DNA from 4 places in the Blastococcus sp. SYSU D00820 genome. Region 2 is predicted to be linked to each of the others. Evidence: riboswitches for the same ligand, from Rfam matches in the RefSeq annotation. Region 2 holds a riboswitch; each other region holds the start of a gene.
What was found. Region 2 has a riboswitch for S-adenosylmethionine ahead of ACI79R_RS01425 (bifunctional o-acetylhomoserine/o-acetylserine sulfhydrylase). Riboswitches for the same ligand answer to the same signal wherever they lie in the genome.
Positions count from the first base shown of each region.

Region 1: another riboswitch for S-adenosylmethionine. It lies ahead of thrC (threonine synthase); the one in region 2 lies ahead of ACI79R_RS01425 (bifunctional o-acetylhomoserine/o-acetylserine sulfhydrylase).
Region 3: another riboswitch for S-adenosylmethionine. It lies ahead of ACI79R_RS07635 (aminotransferase class V-fold PLP-dependent enzyme); the one in region 2 lies ahead of ACI79R_RS01425 (bifunctional o-acetylhomoserine/o-acetylserine sulfhydrylase).
Region 4: another riboswitch for S-adenosylmethionine. It lies ahead of ACI79R_RS07650 (ABC transporter substrate-binding protein); the one in region 2 lies ahead of ACI79R_RS01425 (bifunctional o-acetylhomoserine/o-acetylserine sulfhydrylase).

Region 1 is NZ_JBJGZW010000006.1:39,436-43,146, forward strand. It holds gene ACI79R_RS09030 (cold-shock protein) at 30-230, opposite strand; gene thrC (threonine synthase) at 440-1,741, opposite strand; SAM riboswitch class I at 1,754-1,880, opposite strand; gene ACI79R_RS09040 (HAD hydrolase family protein) at 1,940-2,758, shown strand; gene ACI79R_RS09045 (ABC transporter permease) at 2,806-3,687, opposite strand.
Region 2 is NZ_JBJGZW010000001.1:308,997-312,707, forward strand. It holds gene metX (homoserine O-acetyltransferase MetX) at 1-283, opposite strand, end outside; gene ACI79R_RS01425 (bifunctional o-acetylhomoserine/o-acetylserine sulfhydrylase) at 299-1,591, opposite strand; SAM riboswitch class IV at 1,637-1,752, opposite strand; gene ACI79R_RS01430 (hypothetical protein) at 1,844-2,728, opposite strand; gene ACI79R_RS01435 (hypothetical protein) at 2,814-3,560, opposite strand; gene ACI79R_RS01440 (hypothetical protein) at 3,701-3,711, opposite strand, start outside.
Region 3 is NZ_JBJGZW010000004.1:174,697-178,407, forward strand. It holds gene ngg (N-acetylglutaminylglutamine synthetase) at 1-387, shown strand, start outside; gene ACI79R_RS07625 (YceI family protein) at 462-1,061, shown strand; gene ACI79R_RS07630 (NADPH-dependent FMN reductase) at 1,066-1,578, opposite strand; SAM riboswitch class IV at 1,645-1,760, shown strand; gene ACI79R_RS07635 (aminotransferase class V-fold PLP-dependent enzyme) at 1,794-3,179, shown strand; gene ACI79R_RS07640 (hypothetical protein) at 3,185-3,711, opposite strand, start outside.
Region 4 is NZ_JBJGZW010000004.1:178,869-182,579, forward strand. It holds gene ACI79R_RS07645 (sulfotransferase family protein) at 26-1,009, shown strand; SAM riboswitch class IV at 1,068-1,178, shown strand; gene ACI79R_RS07650 (ABC transporter substrate-binding protein) at 1,492-3,117, shown strand; gene ACI79R_RS07655 (ABC transporter permease) at 3,117-3,711, shown strand, end outside.

The DNA of each region.
Region 1 (3,711 bases), on a different contig from region 2:
GGCCTCGGCGGGGCGCTCGGGCGCTGGACTCAGGCGACGCGGACGCCGTCGGCCTGCGGACCCTTCTCGCCCTGGACGACCTCGAAGGTCACCCGCTGCCCCTCGTCGAGGGACTTGTACCCGTCCATCTGGATGGCCGAGTAGTGGACGAAGACGTCCTGGCCGCCGTCGACGGCGATGAAGCCGAAGCCCTTCTCGGCGTTGAACCACTTCACGGTGCCCTGTGCCACGTGCGCTCCCACGATCGTGCGTGCGGACGGCCCCCGTGATGCCGGGGACCGGGAACCAGCTCTTCCGCCCGTCGGACACGAACGTGGAACTCGAACCGCGCGAGAACGTACAACAAGGAGACATCGAACACACCAGGTCGATGCACGACCGATACCCGGAGGGAGGGACGATCTCGTTCCCTCACCCGGTCAGGTGACCAGCCTAGCCCTCAGGCGATGAGCCCCGCCTGTCGAACCGACCGCAGCGAGGGCTCCACGGTGTGCGTCGGGCCGACCACCGGCTCCAGCGGGTCGAGGGTCTTCAGCCCCTCCCCCGTGTTGAGGACGACGGTCTCCTTGGCCGGGTCCAGGCGGCCGTCGGCGACCAGCTGGCGCAGCACCGCGACGGTCACCCCGCCGGCGGTCTCGGCGAAGACGCCGGTGGTGCGGGCCAGGTCGCGGATGCCCTGGACGATCTCCTCGTCGCCCACCCGGCCCACCGAGCCGCCGGTGCGCCGGATCGCGTCGAGCGCGTACGGGCCGTCGGCGGGGTTGCCGATGTTCAGCGACTTGGCGATGCCGGTCGGCTTCACCGGCTTGACGACGTCCCAGCCGTTGTCGAACGCGGTGGCGATCGGGTCGCACCCGGCCGACTGCGCACCGAAGATCGTCCACTCGGTGGCCTCGACGATGCCCGCGGTGGCGAGCTCGCGGAACGCCTTGTCCACCTTGGTGAGCAGCGAGCCCGAGGCCATGGGGATCACGACCTGGGCCGGGATCCGCCAGCCGAGCTGCTCGGCGATCTCGTAACCCATGGTCTTGGAGCCCTCGGCGTAGTACGGCCGCACGTTCTGGTTGACGAAGGCGGTGTCCTCGAACTCGTCGGTCTCGGCGAGCTCGCTGGTCAGCCGGTTGACGTCGTCGTAGGAACCCTCGACGGCGACCAGCGTCTGGCCGTAGACCGCCGACTGCACGACCTTGCCCGGCTCCAGGTCGGCGGGGATGAAGACGTAGGAGGGCAGGCCGACGCGGGCGGCGTGCGCGGCCACGGAGTTGGCCAGGTTGCCGGTCGAGGCCGCGGCGATCTTGGCGTAGCCCAGCCCCTTGGCGGCGGTGGCCGCCAGGCTGACCACGCGGTCCTTGAACGAGTGGGTGGGGTTGGCCGAGTCGTCCTTGACCCACAGCCCACCGGTGATGCCGAGCTCGGCGGCCAGCCGGTCGGCGCGGACCAGCGGCGTCATGCCCGGGTCGAGGCTCACCCGGTCGGCCGGGTCCTGGCCCACCGGGAGCAGGGCGGCGTAGCGCCAGATGTTCTGCGGACCGGCCTCGATCTGCTCGCGGGTCACCGCGGCCATCAGCTCGGGGTCGTAGTCGACCTCCAGCGGGCCGAAGCACTCGGCACAGGCGTGCTCGGCGACCAGGCCGAAGGTGGCGCCGCAGTTGCGGCAGACCAGCCCGCGGGCGGGACAGGGGGGAACGGGGCCGCCGGCGCTGGAGTCGGCCTGGGCGGAACCGGGAGCGGTCAGGGTCATGCGACGACTACCTCCTCATCTTCCCCGCGTCGGGCCGTCGAGCCGCGCGGGACGGAATTGGCACCTGCCGCCCCGCGACTGCGGGGGGCGGTTGCCGGGGCTTCGTCGGGCCGTGTCCCTCTGCCCCTCTGGATGAGTGGAACGGGGGGAACTGTACCCGCGCGCCGGGAGCGCCCACCGGACGGTCAGGATGCGCGCGTGGCTGCGCGCATCGTCTACACCGACCTCGACGGCACGATGGTGGGCTGGCGGGGGTCGTTCTGGCACACCTCCGACCGGGAGCTGACCGAGGGCCCGGCGGCCGCCCTGTTCGCGCTGCACCGCGCCGGGGTGCCCCTGGTGCTGGTCAGCGGCCGCACCTACGAGCAGGTGGCCGAGGCCGCCCGGATCTTCGCCGCCGACGGCGCCATCGCCGAGCTGGGCGCGCTGGTCGGCTGGAACGGCGGCCGGGACACCCACGAGCTCACCGGCGACCTGCCGGCCCGGTACGCGGGGCGGGAGCCGGTGTCGGTGATGACCGAGCTCGGGGTCCTCGACGAGCTGTTCGCCCGCCACCCGGGCCAGCTGGAGTGGCACGCGCCCTGGCACGCCACCCACCGCACCGACGCGCTGCTGCGCGGGCGGGTCGACACCCTCGCCGTCGACGCCGAGCTGGCCGAGCTCGGCCACGGCTGGCTGACGCTCAAGGACAACGGCGCGATCCCGTACTCCCCCCGCATGGGGCTGGAGCCGGGCGGCCCGGCGCGGGTCTACCACCTCATGCCGCGCGGCATCGACAAGGGCGCGGCCATCGCCTGGGACCTGCAGCGGCGGGGCCTGGACCCGGAGGACGCGGTGGCCATCGGCGACAGCGTCAGCGACCTGGAGATGGCGCCCGCCGTCGGGCGGCTGTGGGTGCCGGCCAACGGCGCGCGCGTCGACGGCATGGCCGAGCGGCTGGCCGCCGTCCCCAACGTCACCGTGGCCGGGGCCGCCATGGGCGACGGCTGGGCCGAGGCGGTCCTCGCCTCGCTCTGATCGGAGTGCCACGGCGCGGTTTCCGCGCCCGTGGCACTCCGATCAGCTCAGCTGGTGACGTCCCGGCGGGCGAAGTGCCGGAAGCCCAGCGCGGTGAAGACGACGGCGTAGACCAGCGACTGGATGACGCCGCGGAAGAGGTCCCCGGAGTCGACCGGCGTCTGCAGCAGGTCGGTCCAGGCGAACTCCTCGGCGGTCGGGAACCAGTCCCGGATCCCGCCGAGCTGCTCCACCTGGTCGAGGATCGCGAACACGAACATCGTGAACACCGCCCCGCCGACGGCGGCCAGCGGCGCGTCGGTGACCGTGGACAGCCAGAACGCCAGCGTGCCGACGACGAGCAGGTGGACGGCGAGGTAGCCGACCATCCCGGCCAGCCGCAGCAGCCCCTCGCCCTGCGGGAGGGTCACCCCGATCGGCGTCTGGATCGCCTCGAAGCCGAACGCGATGCCCCCGGCGACCAGCGCGACGACCACCACGAGCACCAGCGCCCCGACCGAGAGCACCAGCGCGGCCAGCCACTTCTGCCGGAGCAGCCGCATCCGCGGGATCGGGGTGGCCAGCGCGTAGCGCAGCGACCCCCACTGGGCCTCGACCGCCACGGTGTCGCCGAAGAACAGCGCGAACACCACTACGAGGAAGAAGCTCGTGGTCGCGAAGAGCACGAACAGCGTGAAGTTCAGCCCGCTCGCCGTCGCGACGTCGACCAGGTTGAGCCGGCTGTTCTGCTGGGCGTTCTCGCTGGCGCCCAGCTGCAGCGCCGCGATGAGCACCAGCGGCAGGGCGATCATCAGCACGAGCACGCCCAGCGTGCGGCGCCGCTTGAACTGCCGGCGCAGCTCCACCGACAGCCGCAGGGTCCGCTCGGGCCGGTAGCCCGCGACCGCGCCGGTCGCCTGCACGTGCTCGTTCGTCGTGCTCACGCTCATCGGTTCGACTCCGGACTCGATCCG
Region 2 (3,711 bases):
ACCAGCCGGGCGTCGGGTGCCCCGGTCCGGCCGGCCCGGCGACGTGGCTGTCGCCGGTCAGCGCGTGCTCGACGAGCACCGCGTTGCCGCCGTCGGGGGCGAGCGTGCCCCAGGTCTCGTAGGCGACGCGGACGCCGGGCAGCACCCCGCCGCGCTCGAGCACGACCGGGCCGCCGACGTCGAGGAACAGCCGGCGCCCGGCCGGATCGCCCTCGCGCCAGCCGCCCGGCCGGGACGGCGCCGGGGTCCGGGACGCCGGGCCGGCGTCCCGGACCCCGCTCATCTCAGGCCTCCCCGCTCAGGAGGACTTGGCGGCCCGGAACCCGGCCTCGAGGTCGGCGAGGATGTCCTCGATGCCCTCCAGACCGACGGCCAGCCGCACCAGGCCCGGGGTGACGCCGGTGGTCAGCTGCTCCTCGGGGGTCAGCTGCGAGTGCGTCGTCGAGGCCGGGTGGATGACCAGGCTGCGCACGTCGCCGATGTTGGCCACGTGGCTGTGCAGCTCGAGGGCGTCGACGAACCGCTTGCCGGCCTCCACGCCGCCGTGCAGCTCGAAGGTGAGCACCGCGCCCGCGCCGCGCGGAGCGTACTTCTGCTGCGCCGCGTGCCACGGGGACGACGGCAGGCCCGGGTAGTTGACCCGGTCGACGGCGTCGTGCCCCTCGAGGAACTCGGCCACCCGCTGGGCGTTGGCCACGTGCCGCTCCATGCGCAGCGACAGCGTCTCGATGCCCTGGACGACGAGGAAGGCGTTGAACGGGCTGATCGCCGGGCCGAGGTCGCGCAGCAGCTGCACCCGGGCCTTGAGCGCGTAGGCCGGCGCACCGAGGTCGGCGTAGACGACGCCGTGGTAGGTCGGGTCGGGCTCGGTGAAGCCGGGGAACTTGCCGCCGGTCCAGTTGAAGTTGCCGGAGTCGACGATCAGCCCGGCGATGGCCGTGCCGTGGCCGCCCAGGTACTTGGTGGCCGAGTGCACGACGATGTCGGCGCCGAACTCGATCGGGCGGATCAGGTAGGGCGTGGCGATGGTGTTGTCCACGATCAGCGGGACGCCGTTGCGGTGGGCCACCTCGGCGACCGCGCTGATGTCGAGGATGTCGCCCTTCGGGTTGCCGATGGACTCGGCGTAGAAGGCCTTGGTGTTCTCCTGCACCAGCGACTGCCAGTTCTCCGGGTCGTCGGGGTCCTCGACGAAGGACACCGTGACGCCGAGCTTGGGCAGCGAGTGGTGCAGCAGGTTGTAGGTGCCGCCGTACAGCGAGGCCGAGGCGACGATGTGGCTGCCGGCCTCGGCGATGTTGAGGATGGCGAGGGTCTCGGCGGCCTGGCCGCTGGAGACGGCGAGCGCGGCGACGCCGCCCTCCAGCGACGCGACGCGCTGCTCGAGCGCGTCCTGCGTCGGGTTCATGATCCGGGTGTAGATGTTGCCCATCTCGGCCAGGGCGAACAGGTCGGCGGCGTGCTGGGCGTCGCGGAACTGGTAGCTGGTGGTCGCGTAGATGGGCAGCGCCCGGGCGCCGGTGGTGGGGTCGGGGCTGCTGCCGGCGTGGATCTGCCGGGTCTCGAAGCTCCAGCTCTGCGGGTCGGTCATGCGCGCCGTTCTCCTCTCGTCGGGAGACCCGGCGGCGCACCGAGGACTCCGTCCTTGTCGGGCGGCGGGCGCCGTCCGACCGGCTCTTCCCCTGGAGCACCTCAGACGGAGTAGAGGTTGCCGGGCAGCCAGCCAGGTGCTTCTCGCTGCCTCTCGTGAGCCACCGCCGAAGATAGCGCCGCCGTCGTCCCACCCGTCACGGGGGTCCCGCGCACCGCGGGCCCGGCCGGAGCCGGGCCCGCGGCACGGTGGTCAGCCGCGCGAGGCCCACCGGCGGGCGGTCAGTGCCAGACCGGCCAGCAGGGCGCCGACCCCGAGCAGCGCGGGGGCGGCCACGCCGGCACCGGTGTACGCCAGCCCACCGGCGCCGCCGGTGGTCCCGGTGCCACCGGACGTGCCGGCAGCGGACGTCGCACCACCCGACCACGCGGCCGGGAGCAGGCCGTGCGGTGCCGCGGGCGACTCCGGCCGGTCGAGCCGGTCGGAGGGCGCCGGGGCGGCCGGCGGGCAGGTGCACGTGCCCCCACCGCTGCCCGGGCCGGGGTGCCCGGTCCCGGGAGCGGGGCCGGTCGCCGGGGCCGGGCAGCCGGCATCGGCGTGGGCGTCGCCGAGCACGCCGACGGCCAGGCCGCAGACGGTGACCGGGACGTCGAGGTCGAGCAGCGATCCGTCGCCGGCCGGAGCCGGCGCCGGAGCCGGCGTGCTCGACGCGGCCGGGGTGGCCGGGGCCGGGGTGGCCGTGGCGTCCCCGCCGACGGCGAGGGCGTTGCCGGTGACGGTCACGGGCACGGCCAGGTCGACCGCCCCGCCGCCGGCCGGGGCCGGTGCCGCGGGCGCGGGAGCCCCGGTGGACGGGGACCCGGTCGCGGTGGCGTCGCCGAGCACGGCCACCGCGTTCCCGCCGACCGTGACCGGCACGGAGACCGAGAGGATGCCGAGGTCGAGGCCCGGAGCGGCGGCGGCCGGGGCGCCGCCGGTGGCGGTGGCGTCCCCGAGGACGGACACCGCGTTGTCGGTGACGGTGACCGGGACGCGCACGTCCAGGCCCTCGTCGGCGCTCGCGACGCCGGTGCCGACGGCCAGCAGGCCGCCGGTGAACAGCGCGACCCGCAGGCCGCGTGCAACCCAGGTGTTCATGGATCTCTCCTGACTGAGGGGGGACCCGCGCCCGGGAGGGCGCGGGGCGGTGCGCCGGACCGGCCGGGAGCCGGTGGGCGCGTCCTCAGTCGGGGGTGGCGGAGAGATCCCCCGCGGGGGTGCGGACGTCGTCCGGCGGACCACCCGGCGCGCCGGGCGGCGACAGGACGTCGGTCGCCCGGACGACGGCCGCGAGGTCGCCGGCGGGCTGGTCGGCCCCGCCGGCGCCGCTGCCGGCGGCCGACGAGGAGGTGCCGGCCGCCGGGGTCAGGGGCGCCGGCGCGGGGGAGGGGAGCTCGGGTGCGGGCGCGGGCGCCGCGGTGCCGGTGGCGGCCGCGGGGGACGGCGTCGCGGTCCCCGGGACCTCGGTGACGCTCGCGAGGACCGGTGCGGCGGCGGGCGCCGCCGGCGGCACGGTCGGCACCTCCACCGCCGCCTCGCCGGCCGGGACGGCCGGGGCCACAGCCGCGGCGGGCGCGGGAACGGGCACGGCCGGCACCGCGGGGACCGCGGGCACCTCGGGAACCGGGGGCAGCGTCGGCCGCAGGGGCTCCAGCACGGGTGCGACGGCCGCGGGGAGGGACGTCACCGCCCCGGTGACCCCGGTGACCGGGGGCGCGACGGCGTCGACGAGCGGGGGCAGGGTCCGGTCGGCGAGGTCGGCGACCACGGAGACGGTGCCGCCGAGCAGGCCCGGCGCCGGTTCCTCGGCGGCGGCGACGTCCCCGCCGGCCGCCGTCCCGAGCAGCCAGAGACCGGCGCCGAGCCCGGTCACGGTCAGAGCCCGGCCGGCCCACCGGCGCAGGGGGCGGCGCGCGCATGCCTCGGCCATCGCCGCCTCCTCCCGCTGCCGGTGTCCTGGCTCCCAGGAAAGAGGACGGCGACGCCGCGCACCTCTCCGATCGCGTCGCCCGATGCGGTGGTTCCTCGTGACGGCCCCGTTACGCGCGGTGAGAACCGCAGCTCAGAGGCTCAAGCGAGCG
Region 3 (3,711 bases), on a different contig from region 2:
CGGCGCCGGGAGCGGGCGACCGGCGGGGAGTCGCGGATCCCGCTGGACGACACCACCGCCGCGGTGGTCGCCGAGGCCGGCTACGCGATGGACGACGTCCCGCCCAGCGGGCAGCGGATCCGGGTGCGGCGGACGGCGAACCTGCACACCGGCGGCACGATCGAGGACGTCACCGACCGGCTGCACCCGGCGATCGCCGAGGCGTCGGTGCGGGCCAGCCGCGCGATCGGCATCCCGGTCACCGGCCTGGACTTCCTGGTGCCCGACGTCGAGGGCCCCGAGCACGTGTTCATCGAGGCCAACGAGCGGCCCGGGCTGGCCAACCACGAGCCGCAGCCCACCGCCCAGCGGTTCGTCGACCTGCTGTTCCCCGAGACCCGCCGGTAGCGCCGCCGTCCCGGATCCCGGGCCGGGTGCCCCGCGGTGCAGCCGGTGTCGCGGGCCTGGGGGAGGATGTCCCCGTGGCCAAGCACCGGGCTCCGGACTCGGACCCCACCGACTTCGACGCCGCCACGTCGGCGCTGGCGGACGTGACCGGCGACTACGTCGTCGACGTCGCGCACACCCGCATCGGCATCCGGGCGCGGCACGCGATGGTGACCACCGTGCGCGGCTCGTTCACCGACTTCGCCGGTGAGGCGCACCTGGACACCGCGGACCCGCCGGCCAGCAGGGTGACGCTGCGGATCGCCACCGCGAGCATCGACACCGGTACGCCGGACCGCGACGCGCACCTGCGCTCGCCGGACTTCCTGGACGTCGAGCGGTATCCGTTCATCGTCTTCACCTCGACCGCGGTCGAGCAGGTCGACGAGGACGTCTACCAGGTGACCGGCGACCTCACGATCCGCGACGAGACCCGGCCGGTCACCGTCGACTTCACCCTGACCGGCTCCGCGCGCGACCCCTTCGGCAACGTGCGGGTCGGCTTCGAGGGGGCGCTGGCGATCAAGCGCAGCGAGTGGGGCCTCACCTGGAACACCGCCCTCGACACCGGCGGTGTGCTGGTCAGCGACCGGATCCAGATCGAGTTCGACGTCTCGGCGATCCGGGCGGGCTGACCCTTCAGCGGTCCGGTGCCGGGCGGGGGAGACCGCGCAGCGCGGACACCACCGGTGCGGCCGTGGCCAGCCACGGGTCGAGGACGGCGGGGTCGTCCCAGGACCGGTCGAGGAGGTACAGCCCCCGCGTGGGGGTGGTCGCGCCCAGCTCGACCAGGACCGGCTTGAGCAGCAGGTCCGGGGCGTGCGCGTGGCCGGGGCCGGCCCCGAGCATGAGCGGCACGGCCACCACGCCGGCCAGGTCGCCGGTGCCGACCTGGTCGAGGAACAGCTTGAGCAGCCCGGTGTAGGTGCCCTTGTACGTGGGGCTGGCGACGACGGCCACCTCGGCCGCGCGCAGCGCGGTGACCGCCTCGTCGACGGCCGGGTCGCCCCGGCCCAGCAGCCCCGCGCCGAGGTCGACGACGTCGACCACCCGGTCGGCGGGGGCGCCGGTGAGGCGTTCCAGGACGGTCTCGGCGGCCGCGCGGGTGCGCGAGTGCGGCTTGGGGTTGCCCACGACGACGACGGTGCTCACGAGGTAATCCCTACCATCCCGATCGGGTTTGACGGATATGCGGCTCGCGTGCCAGTCTCCCCGGCAGGTCATGAGCGCCAGCGCGAAGCCCCGGCTCGCTGGCCGGCAACCCTCCTCCGCGGTGGGGTGCCCCGGGTGACGACCAGGCGCCCCGCCGGCCGGCGGGCGCGCAAGCGCGGACCCCGCTCGGGGTCCCGGCCCCGAGGGAGAACCGCGTGTCCACCGCACTGCTGCCCAGCCAGCCCGCCACCCGGCCGGCGGCCGCCGGTCCCGGTCCGCTGCTGCCGGTCGCCGGGGCCGGCACCGCCGTCCCGCTGGTGCCGGGCGGGAGCGCGCCCTACGCCAACCTCGACGTGGCCGCGAGCGCGCCCGCGCTCGTCGCGGTGGCCGAGCGGGTCGCCGAGGCGCTGCCGCTCTACGCCAGCGTGCACCGCGGGGCGGGCTACCTGTCCCAGGTGTCGACGGCGCTGTACGAGTCCGCGCGCGACCGGGTCGCCGCCTTCGTCGGCGCCCGCGCGGACGACGTCTGCGTGCTCACCCGGCACACCACCGACGCCCTGACCCTGCTGTCCCGCTGCGTGCCCGAGGGAGCCGCGGTGCTGGTGCTCGACTGCGAGCACCACGCCGACCTGCTGCCCTGGCTGGCCCGGGGCCGGGCGACGGTGCTGCCCACCGATGCCACCGTCGCCGGCACGCTGGCCGCACTCGCCGCCGAGCTGCGGCGCACCCCCTACGCGCTGCTCGCCGTCACCGGCGCCTCGAACGTCACCGGCGAGGCGCTGCCGTTGCAGGAGGTCGTCGCCCTCGCGCGGGCGGCGGGCACGCGGGTGGTCGTGGACGGCGCGCAGCTGGTGCCGCACCGCGCGTTCTCGCTGGCCGCCTCGGGTGCGGACTGGGTGGCCTTCTCGGGGCACAAGACCTACGCGCCGTACGGGACCGGGGCGCTGGTCGGCCGGCGCGACTGGCTGGACGAGGGCCCGGCGTACCTGCCCGGCGGCGGCGCGGTCGCCGACGTCACCGTCGAGGGCGCCCGCTGGGTGGCCGCACCGCACCGGCACGAGGGCGGCTCGCCCAACGTGCTCGGGGCGGTCGCGCTGGCCGCCGCCTGCGACGCGCTCGCCGGCCTGCCGGCCGGCGCCCTGGAGGCGCACGAGCGGGCGCTGCGCGAGCGGCTGGTCGCCGGGCTCACGGCGCTCCCCGCCGTCCGGGTGCTGCGGATCTGGGAGGACTCGGCCGAGCCCACCGGCGTCGTGGGGTTCACCGTCGACGGCGCCGACCCCGGGCTGGTCGCCGCGGTGCTCTCCGCCGAGCACGGCGTCGCGGTCCGCGACGGCCGCTTCTGCGCCCATCCGCTGCTGGCCCGGCTCGGCGTGCCCGGGGGAGCGCTGCGGGCCAGCGTCGGGGTGGGCAGCTCGGCCGCGGACGTGGACCGCCTGCTCGCCGGGCTGGCCGCCGTCCTCGCCGACGGGCCGGCGGTGCCCTACGCCGTCCGCGACGGGCGCTGGCAGCCCGCCGACGACCCGCGGCCGCTGGCCGGCCTGGCCGGGGCCGACCCCGCCGCCCTGGCCCGCGGCGCCGGCTGCGGAGCGCCGCCGCGGTGAGCCGGTCAGCCGGGCAGCAGCACGGTGCGCAGCTCGTGGGCGCCGTCGGGGCGGGTCGCCTCGTAGAACCACCGGGCCGAGCCGTCGGGCAGGGCCACGACGTCGGCGTAGCGCAGGCCCGACGGCGGGTGCGGGCTGGCGAGGAACGGCCCCACGGGCGCCGCGGCGAAGCGGCCCTCGCCGTCGTGCCGCGCCAGGCCGGTGCGCTCCTCCCAGTTCTCCTCCGCGGTGGCCCGGCCGTCGTACAGGGCCCAGGTGCGCGAGCCGTCGAGGACGACGACGGTGACGCGCACCCCGCGGGCGTCCCAGGTGCCCGGGGTGCCGGCCAGCGCGGTGCCCCGCCAGGTCCACGTGACGCCGTCCGGGCTGGTCGCGTGCTCGGTGGTCATGCGGTCGGTGGCGTCGGGGTCGTCGAGCGGGTGCACCGAGGCCCACAGGTGCCACTGCCCGCCGTCGTACCGGACCACCGGGTCCTTGACGCCGGCCGACGCGCTGCCGGGCAGCACGGTCCGCGGCTCGGCGGTGGCGAGCT
Region 4 (3,711 bases), on a different contig from region 2:
GGGCCGCGGGACCAGGAGGGATCCGATGAGCGCGACGGCCGGCCGGCTGCCCCACTTCGTCATCGCCGGTGCACCCAAGGCGGGCACCACCGCGCTGCACGCGGCGCTGGCCACCCATCCCGGCCTCTACCTGTCGCCGGTGAAGGAGCCGAAGTACTACCTGACCGACGGCCGGCCGCCGCCCCGCAGCGGGCAGCGCGGCCCCGGTGACGCGCACAGCGCCCGCGAGTGGATCTGGCGGCGCGAGGAGTACCTGGCGCTGTTCGCCGCCGCCCCCGAGGATGCCGTCCGGGGGGAGAGCACGCCCTTCTACCTCTACGACCGGGCGGCGCAGGCCCGGCTGGCCGCCGACGTCCCCGGCGTCCGCGTGATCGCCGTGGTCCGCGACCCGGTCGACCGGGCCTGGTCCAACTGGGTGCACCTGCGCGCCGACGGCCTGGAGCCCGAGGCCGACTTCCTCCGGGCCGTCCGCGAGGAGGAGCGGCGGATCGCCGCCGGGTGGGCGCCCTTCTGGCACTACCGCGGGCTGTCCCGCTACGGCGAGCAGCTGCGCGACCTCTACACGCACCTCCCGCGCGAGCAGGTCTGCGTGCTGCGCTACCGCGAGCTGGTGGACACCCCGCGCCAGACCCTCGACCGGGTCAGCGCCTTCCTCGGCGTGGCCGCGGGCCTGGCGCACGCCGTGCCGCCGGAGAACGTCAAGCCCTACGTCGCCGACACCGCCCGCCACCGCGCCCTCGCCCACATCGCGCGGGCCGGGGCGGCGCTGGGCGCCTACGCGCCGCCGCAGGTCTGGCGGCAGGTCGGCCGGCCCCTGCTGGCCGCCCTGCACGCCGGCCGGACCGCGCGCCCGCCGCTGCCGGTGGAGGTCCGCCGCGAGGTGCTGGCGCCCCTGCTCGACGACATCGCGCTGCTGGAGGAGCTCACCGGCGAGTCCTTCGCCGACTGGCGGGCCGACACCGGGCGGGGCGACTTCCGCTCCCGCTCGGCAGCGCGGGGTGAGAACTAAATCGCACCAAGTCGATCGACATTGACGTCATTGGCTCCGGCCGGTTAACGTCCGCGTCGGCATCGAGCGTCAGCGACAAGCCCTGGCTTGCTGACCGGCAACCCTCCTCCGCGGTGGGGTGCTCCAGGTGAAGGCCCGGCGAGGCGGTCCCGCCCCGCAAGCGTGGTTCCCCGGCGGGTCCGGGGAGGTCCAGGAGGAACCGACGTGCACGACGGTCGAGACGCAGCGGCGCCCACGGTGCCGCGGCCGACCCTCCTGACCTTCTGCCGGCGTCACATCGACCTGCAGCTGGTCACCAGCGCCCTCTGTCCCGGCGCCTGACCCCTTCCCGGGCCGGCCCTCCCCGGCGCCCCGCCCGGTTCCCCCGCACCACCCGGCCCCGTCCCCGGTGCCGCACGCCCGCCGTGCGGCACCGGGTCGCGGCTGCCTGCCCACCCCGCTGTCGTGGTCCGCCCACGCACGTCTTCTGGAGAGCCCTCCCCGTGAGCACCGTCCGTCCCCGGCGCCTGCGCGCCGTTCCCACCCTCGCCGCCCCGGCGCTGGCCACCGCCCTCGTGCTGGCCGGCTGCGGCACCGGCAGCTCCGGCGGCGGCGCCGCGGCCGGCGGCGAGCCGCAGTCGGGCGGCACCCTGACCTTCGCCGTCGGATCGGACGCCGGCTGCGTCGACCCCCAGCAGGTCGGCAGCAACGACACCATCTACTCGGTCCGCCAGCTGGTGGACTCCCTCACCGACCAGGACCCCGAGACCGGCGAGATCGTGCCGTGGCTGGCCGAGAGCTGGGAGGTCAGCCCGGACGCGACGACGTTCACCTTCCACCTGCGGCCCGGCGTCACCTTCAGCGACGGCTCCCCGCTGACCGCGCAGGTGGTCAAGGACAACCTCGACGCGATCCCGGGCCTGGGCCCGCTGGCGGGCCTGGCCCGCGGCTACCTGGTCGGCTACACCGGGACGACGGTCGTCGACGACCTCACCGCGCAGATCACCTTCAGCGCGCCCAACGTGCAGTTCCTGCAGGCGACCTCCACGCACTCGCTCGGCCTGGTCTCCTCGGCCAGCGCCGCGCTGCCGCCCGAGCAGCGCTGCGCCGAGGGCATCGCCGGCTCCGGGCCCTTCGTGCTCGAGGACTACGTGCAGAACCAGTCGATCAGCCTGACCAAGCGGACCGGCTACGACTGGGGCTCCTCGCTGTGGGAGAAGGAGGGCGAGGCCTACCTCGACCGGCTGGTCTTCCAGATCGTGCCCGAGGCGGGTGTGCGGACCGGCAGCCTGCAGTCCGGCCAGGTCGACGCCATCGGCAGCGTCGGCCAGGCCGACGAGGCCGCCCTCGAGGGCGCCGGCATCGAGCTGCAGGCGCGGGCCAACCCCGGCGTCGTGTTCAACCTCGGCTTCAACAACTCCCTGCCGCTGCTGGCCGACCCCCGGGTGCGCTCGGCCATCTCGCTGGCCGTGGACCGGCAGGAGATCGTCGACGCGGTCTTCCCGAGCGGCACCGAGCCGGCCTCCAGCCCGCTGGCGCACACCACCCCCGGCTGGACCGACCTCTCCGACTCCCTCGCCACCGACCCCGAGGAGGCGCAGTCGCTGCTCGACGAGGCCGGCTGGGTGCCCGGTGCCGACGGCATCCGCGAGAAGGACGGCGCCCGGCTCAGCCTGGAGGTGCTCTGGGCGCCGGTCGCCGGCACCAACCAGCCGGCGCTGGAGCTGATCCAGCAGCAGCTGCGCGCGGTCGGGGTGGAGCTGACGCTGCGCGAGCAGCCGATCGCCCAGCTGCTGCCGCAGCTGCAGGCCGGGGACTTCCAGGCCGCCTGGGGCAACGTGACCCGCGCCGACGCCGACATCCTGCGGACCCAGTTCTCCTCGGCGCTGTCCAACACCTACCGCGTGCCGGCCGGCGAGCTGGACGAGGTGTTGCTGGAGCAGGCCGCCACCGTCGACCCCGCTCAGCGTGCCGAGCTCGTCGCGCGGGCCCAGCAGCTGCTGGTGGACGAGGCCTACCTGGTGCCGGTGGTCGAGCTGCAGACCACGCTCGGCGTGGCGCCCACGGTGCACGACCTGGCCTTCGACGCCTCCAGCCGGATCCAGCTGCACGACACCTGGAAGTCCTGATGGGCCGGTACGTGCTGCGCCGGCTGGCGCAGGCCGTGGTCGTCCTGTGGGCGGCCTACACCGTCTCCTTCCTGGTGCTCGACGCCCTGCCCGGGGACCCGGTGACGGCGATGGCCAGCGCCGGGATGGACGCCGGCACCGTCGACGAGGAGCAGCTGGCCCAGCTGCGCGCGGAGTACGGCTACGACGACCCGCTGCTGGTCCGCTACCTCACCCACCTCGGCGACGCGGTGACCGGCGACCTGGGCGACTCGGTCGGCACCGGCCGGCCGGTGGTCACCACGCTGGCCGACGCGCTGCCGCCGACGCTGCAGCTGACCGGTGCGGCGCTCACCCTCGCCGTCCTGCTCGGCGGGGGGCTGGCGCTGACCGCCACCTACACGCGGGCCCGCTGGCTGCGGCAGCTGCTGCTGTCGCTGCCGGGCCTCGGGGTCTCGGTGCCCACGTTCTGGGTGGGTCTGGTGCTGGTGCAGGTGCTGTCGTTCCAGCTCGGGCTCTTCCCGGCGTTCGGCAACGCCGGGCCGGCCAGCCTGGTGCTGCCGGCGGTGGCGCTGGCGATCCCGACCGGCGCGCTGGTCGCGCAGGTGCTGGCCA